DNA from 3 places in the Colwellia sp. 20A7 genome. Region 2 is predicted to be linked to each of the others. Evidence: predicted binding sites of a transcription regulator. Region 2 holds the regulator's gene; each other region holds the start of a gene.
What was found. The regulator sigma-54, encoded in region 2, starts transcription at its own class of promoters, with help from an activator protein. The targets are predictions, from matches to a motif close to GTTGGCACGNNNNTNGNNT.
Positions count from the first base shown of each region.

Region 1: a site for sigma-54 is predicted at 897-915, ahead of flgF (flagellar basal-body rod protein FlgF). Genes of this name have one in related genera too.
Region 3: a site for sigma-54 is predicted at 981-999, ahead of GQS55_RS04500 (flagellar hook-length control protein FliK). Genes of this name have one in related genera too.

Region 1 covers NZ_CP047130.1:1,006,223-1,008,503, forward strand. Annotated here, with positions in the region: gene flgE (flagellar hook protein FlgE) at 1-714, shown strand, start outside; gene flgF (flagellar basal-body rod protein FlgF) at 953-1,726, shown strand; gene flgG (flagellar basal-body rod protein FlgG) at 1,772-2,281, shown strand, end outside.
Region 2 covers NZ_CP047130.1:529,490-531,770, forward strand. Annotated here, with positions in the region: gene hpf (ribosome hibernation promoting factor) at 15-302, opposite strand; gene GQS55_RS02265 (RNA polymerase factor sigma-54) at 347-1,858, opposite strand; gene lptB (LPS export ABC transporter ATP-binding protein) at 1,943-2,281, opposite strand, start outside.
Region 3 covers NZ_CP047130.1:1,034,702-1,036,982, reverse strand. Annotated here, with positions in the region: gene GQS55_RS04500 (flagellar hook-length control protein FliK) at 1-907, opposite strand, end outside; gene fliJ (flagellar export protein FliJ) at 1,098-1,553, opposite strand; gene fliI (flagellar protein export ATPase FliI) at 1,707-2,281, opposite strand, start outside.

The DNA of each region.
Region 1 (2,281 bases), 480 kb from region 2:
TCATTGGGTGATAGTCATGTTATGACCTATTACTTTGTTAAAACTGCTGCTAATAATTGGGATATGCATGCCGCAGTTGACGACCAGTTGGTTGATTTACCGGGTGGTGTCGATCTTGATGGTGATGGTATTAATAATGCTACTTTAGAGTTTAGTTCAAGTGGTGATTTTATTGCTCAAGTGCCACCTACAATTACTACTGCTGCATTAGGTGCGGCAATATTGTCTAACGGTGCTGATCCAACCCAAGAAGTAGTCATTGATTTTAATTTAGATACTTTGGGTCCTAATGCCAATGAACCAACGCAATTTGCGTCTAATTTTGAAGTTACGTCATTAGAGCAAGATGGTTTAGCGGTTGGCCGATTAACAGGCATTGATATAGATGCTGATGGCCTAGTAGAAGCGACATATAGTAACGGTACGGCGCAGCCTTTAGCGCGTATAGCGTTAGTGAGTTTTGCTAATGAGCAGGGCTTAACTCAAATAGGCGGCACGTCATGGAAAGAAAGTATTACTTCTGGTGACCCGATAGCAGGTGAGGCTGGCTCTGGTACTTTTGGTACCATTAACTCTTCAGCTTTAGAGCAGTCTAATGTGAACTTAACCACAGAGTTGATTGATTTAATTTCAGCACAACGGAATTTCCAAGCTAACTCTCGTTCGTTGGAAGTTGATAACGATTTAAATAATACTATTTTACAAATTAGATAGGTAAGCAATAATATCATTTAATTTCAATAGTTGTATTATTGAAAAAACTATCTTTAAAGCTGTTAGCGCTCGATGATTATGTTATTGGGGCTAACAGCTTTTTACTTTTATTTTCTCACCTATTTTCTCTATATATTTCCCATCAAAGCGTAGAAAACGCGGCATATACTTCTTAATAAATCTTTGGCATCGTCCTTGCATTTATTAACGTAACAATTTTTATTTTCTGGAAACCATTATGGATAAGATGCTTTACGTCGCCATGAGCGGTGCCAAACAAAATATGCAGGCGCTAGCGATTAACGCTAATAACCTTGCTAATGCCAAAACTACAGGCTTTAAAGCTGATTTAGCACAAGCGCGTACTATGCAAGCGTTTGGTGAAGGTCAACCAACACGTGTTTTTGCGATGACTGAACGCGCAAGCCAAAATTTTGACTCTGGTTCTTTATTAACGACTGGACGTCCTCTTGATATCGCAATCAAAGGTGACGGTTGGTTTGCTGTACAAACACCGCAAGTCATGAATAGTGCCGCCGACCCTTTTGGCCAAAGTGAAGCTTATAGCAGGCAAGGGCATTTACGTTTAACAGAAAATGGCACATTAGAAACAACCAACGGTGAAGTGGTATTAGGTGACAATGGCCCTATTATTGTTCCTTTACCGGTTAGTAATATTCAAATTTCATCTGACGGAACTATTATGGTTCAGCCAGAAGGTGCGCCTAGTAGCGTACAAGAAGAAATCGGCCGTATTAAGTTAGTTGACCCTGATGTTCGCTTACTTGAAAAAGGCGCTGATGGTTTATTCAGACGTAAAGATGGTCAAGCAGAACTTGCTAATGTCAATGTACAAGTACAAGGCGGTGCGCTTGAATCAAGTAATGTTAATCCGTTATCTGAAATGACAGACATGATTGCACTACAAAGACAATTTGAAATGCATTTGAAATTAATGAAAACAGCAGAAGAAATTGATGCCAGCAGTTCTTCATTATTACGTGCATTCTAGCGTTAAAAAAATGCTCGACGGCAATAAAATTTTTAGAGGTGATGTATGAACCCAGCATTATGGATCAGTAAAACAGGCTTAGATGCACAAACCAAAGATATCGCTGTTATTTCTAATAACTTAGCGAATGCTAGCACCATTGGTTTTAAAAAGAGTAGGGCTGTATTTGAAGATTTGCTTTACCAAAACATAAACCAACCGGGTGGACGAACTGCTAATGATAGTGAGGCGCCTTCAGGTTTAATGCTTGGTGCAGGTACTAAAGTTGTTGCAACACAAAAAATTCATACGCAAGGCGATATGCTAACCACAGATAATTCGTTAGATCTTATGATTCAAGGCGAAGGTTTTTTTGAAATTTTAATGCCAGATGGTTCATCAGCGTTTAGCCGTAATGGTCAATTTACCATGGATGACGAAGGCAACATGGTTACGCCTGGTGCTGGTTATGCGTTACAGCCACAAATTACTATTCCAGAAGACGCAATCAGTATTGTGATTTCACAAGACGGTGAAGTGTCAGTAACACAACAGGGGCAAGCAGAGCCTGCGGTA
Region 2 (2,281 bases):
TATAATTGATAAAGCTAATGTTGTGTTATTTTGCCTTTGTATTTAAGTACTTGGCGATCTAATTTATCTACCAAAGTATCTATCGAAGTATACATATCAGCACTCGCTGCTGAAGCATGAATTTCACTGCCTTTTAAATGTATGGTTGCTTCAGCTTTCTGCTCTAACTTTTCAATTGTAAGTACAACGTGAACATTATTGATGTGATCAAAATGTCGCTCTAATTTAGCGAATTTTGTGTCAACACAATCACGTAATGATGAAGTTACTTCTACATGGTGGCCAGTAAGGTTAATTTGCATAAGTATATCCTTCTCTAGTTAAGTTCAGAAAATAAAGTCGCTGGTTATAGTAAACTCTTTCGTTGATTTGACGGTGGTATAGATAAAGACTCACGATACTTAGCTATAGTGCGCCTTGCAACGTTAATTCCTTGCTGTGCTAGTAAATCTGCCATTTTGCTATCACTAAGCGGTTTAGCTGGTGTTTCGGCTAAAATGAGTTTTTTAATTAATGAACGTATGGCTGTTGATGAACATTCACCACCATTTTCGGTACTAACATGGCTTGAAAAAAAGTATTTTAATTCAAAAATACCTCTTGGCGTATGCATGTATTTTTGTGTTGTCACTCTAGATATAGTTGATTCATGCATATCTACAGCTTCAGCGATGTCATTTAAAACCATAGGTCGCATAGCTTCTGCACCATGCTCTAAAAAGCCTTGTTGACGTTGTACAATGCAGTTAGATACTTTGAGTAATGTGTCATTACGCGATTCTAAACTTTTAATAAACCATTTAGCTTCTTGCAAGTTTGTTCGAATAAATTGGCCATCATTACTCGAAGACTTTGTCGTTTTTGTCATGGCTGCATATTGCTGATTAACTGATAACTTAGGAGCAGTATCAGGATTTAATTCCACAACCCAACGACCATTTTTCTTTTCTACTGAAACATCAGGGATAACATATTGATCATCACTTTTAACAACAACGTCACCAGGACGAGGGTTTAAACTTTGTATTAAACGCATCACTTCGCGTAATTGATCTTCCTTAAGGCGTGTTTTACGCATTAATTGACGATAGTCACGATTCCCGAGCAAGTCAATATGTTCACTGATAATTAATTTACTTTCTTTTAAGTAGGGGGTTTCAGGATCAAATTGATTTAATTGAATAATTAAACAATCAGCAATTGAGCGAGCGGCAACACCAACAGGGTCAAAGACATTAATACGTTTTAATACTGCTTCAACTTCATCAAGTTCAAGCCCTTCTATACCAACACTTTCTAAAATTTCATCACTTGATACCGTAAGGTAACCAGCTTCATCAACGGCTTCTATAATGGCGATAGCAACAGTGCGATCGGTTTCTGAAAAAGGTGTTAACTCCATTTGCCATAAAAGGTGGTCTTGTATTGAATCGATTGTTTCACCTTGATAAGTGTAATCTTCACTTGGGCTACTAATTGCACCTGTATTTGACGTGCCAGCACTGTAACTCTCTTCCCAAGTTGTATCAATATTCAGCTCTTCTGGAATGTCATTTTTTTCCATCGCCTCAGTAGTGCTTATCTCATCAATAGAGGCGGATGAATCTTCACTCCCATCACTAGTAGATTGTTCAGCAATTGTGGCTGAAAATGCTTCTTCAAGTGTATTTCCACTGTCCTCTGAATTGTTATCTGAGGCTTCTTGATCATTAATTTCAAGCAGGGGATTACTTTCAAGTACTTCTTGAATTTCTTGTTGAAGCTCTAACGTTGATAACTGCAAAAGCTTGATCGCTTGTTGCAGTTGTGGCGTCATGGTTAGTTGTTGTCCTATCCGGAGTTGCAGAGTTGGGCGCATCTACGTTGTCTTAATTCCTGTTATTATTATTTATAGTTACTCACTTAGCGTAAGTATAGTATAGGTATTTATTATATGTGTTAACTATAGCGTGAATTGCTCGCCTAGGTATACATCTCTTACCTTTTGATTAGCAAGAATTTGATTAGAATCGCCTTCTGCTATTATTTCGCCGTGACTAACAATGTAAGCATGTTCACATACATCAAGCGTTTCACGAACATTGTGATCAGTAATTAGAATACCAAGACCACGTTTTTTAAGATGAATAATTATTTTTTTAATGTCACCTACTGAAATGGGGTCTACACCTGCAAAAGGTTCATCAAGCAATATGAATTGTGGATCTGCAGCTAAAGCACGGGCGATTTCTACGCGTCTTCTCTCCCCACCGGACAAGCTCATGCCTAAATTGTCTTTAAT
Region 3 (2,281 bases), 510 kb from region 2:
TTTTATTTTCGCCATTTGGACTTATTCCTGCTTGATCTATCGCTTTATTATTAGTGACAACATTTTTTTCAGCTAATTTCGCTAAATCGCTTCCTAGATTATTAGTACTATCCTTACTAAGTAATTTGTCAGCAACCAACTCTTCAACTGTTGAACTTTCACCATCAATTGATAATTTACTACTTACCTGATTATCAATATTCGTTTCTTTAGTGTTGGATCCTTTAATAATGTCTGCACTTTTTGACGAAGAAATTAATGAATTAATCACTTTTTCTTGTTTTGGAATATCATCTGACGACACATCTGCTGTTGAGGTAACCGCCTTAGCAACACTTGACAAATCAGCAACTAAATCACTTGATTTCAATAATAATTTCGCTTCAACCTTTGCTTTCTGCTCATCAGATATTTCACCTATATTCACTACTGAAGGTGAAAATTTATCGGAGGAAGCATTAGTCACTAGCGTTTGATCTACTTTGGTCAAAAAAGTCATGAGTAATTCTGATTCATCGATAATTTGTTTATCATCAGCATTAACTATATTTGTATCAGGTTCATCTTGTTTGCCTATAGCGGCAACTTCTTGCACATTTGTTGCCGAATCAGCGTCATCAACTACAGCTTGATAATATTCGGATCTATCTTGGACTTTATCATCCCTGTTTATATTTTTTTGCTCAATAGCTGGCTTACTCGTTTTCGAAGAAGCTTCTTCATTAGAGACGATTCCATCATTAGGAGGATTGTTTTCAGACTCTGTATGCTTCTTAATTTTAGAGAGCTGTAGGTCTATATGCTGAGAAAATTTATCCTTTGGTGGAGCGGAAATTAAAGCATCTGAATCGCCTTTATTTTCGATACTTTGTGATACTTTCATGGATAAAACATTGAGTTGTTGCATAATAGCCCCAATTGTCAAAATGAATATAACTAAATTATAAATGAAGGAAAATATTTCCTGATATATTAAAATAAAGCAATAATCATTCCAGTTAGCTTTTAAATAACTATAACGAGTAAATATAAAGAAAGATTATTTTATTAAAATAATCCTCGTCATTCGAGCGATCACTTAAACATATTCAACTCGATTAGTGACTAGATTTTCGACGTAAGAATTGCTGAGTCGAAATTTCATCAAACATACCTTGTTCTTTTTTACTTTCAATCTTCATTAACGCCGCATTGCGCTTATCTGTAAGCATCTCAACAGCCTGTACTTTTTGTCTTTGTTTGATCCACAGCGCCTTACTTTGTTCAACTAACGCTTTAGCCTGATTCATAGCAATTCTTACTTGTTCTGCAGCATTATCGAGCTTATTAATAAAAGCATGATAGTGATTGTAAGTCGCACTATCCAAGCCAAGCGCGGTTCGTTCACTCAATCGTGACATATACTCTAATCGATAATCAGACACACTTTGTAAACGAGTTAAGTTTTGCTGATAATCATTTTCAGCACTACGCAACGCATTCTCAGCCTTCTCGACTTTACTTTGCTCAAACTTGAGCAGCGTGAGTAACTGTTTATTATTATTTTTGGCCATAATATGTTTTCCTTAAACTATTAGCATGTTTGAGATAATTCGGCCGCTACACTTGCACATTTACTACTGCCGATTACTACGCTCAATTAGTTTTTCAAAACTGTGTTTTTAACAATACTATTTTTCAACATTAGCTTTTCAACATTAATTTTTTTAATTACGTTTAGCATTAGCCGTAGCTGCGGCTATTATTTCTTGTAATTGCTGTACGCTTTGTTCAAAGGGTATTACTTCTTGAATCTGCTGCTGTAAAAAAAAGTTAATAACGGGCTGAACATTAATCGCTTGATCAATTCTAGGATCATTTCCTTTAGTGTAAGCACCAATAGCAATCAAATCTTTGTTTTGTTGATACAGAGAATAAATTTGCTTCAGTTGACGAGCCAGAGTTTGATGCTCCATGCTGGTAACCATCGGCATGACACGAGAAATCGACCCTTCAATATCAATTGCAGGATAATGTCCTGCGTCAGCAAGATCACGTGACAAAACAATATGACCATCTAAAATAGCACGAGAAGCATCAGCGATAGGATCTTGTAGATCATCACCTTCCGTTAATACGGTATAAAAAGCCGTAATTGATCCTTGCCCTTCACCACCATTACCCGCACGTTCAACAAGCTGTGGTAATTTTGAAAAAACGGAGGGTGGATACCCTTTGGTTGCAGGAGGTTCACCTACCGCTAACGCTATTTCTCGTTGTGCTTGTGCATATCGAGTTAATG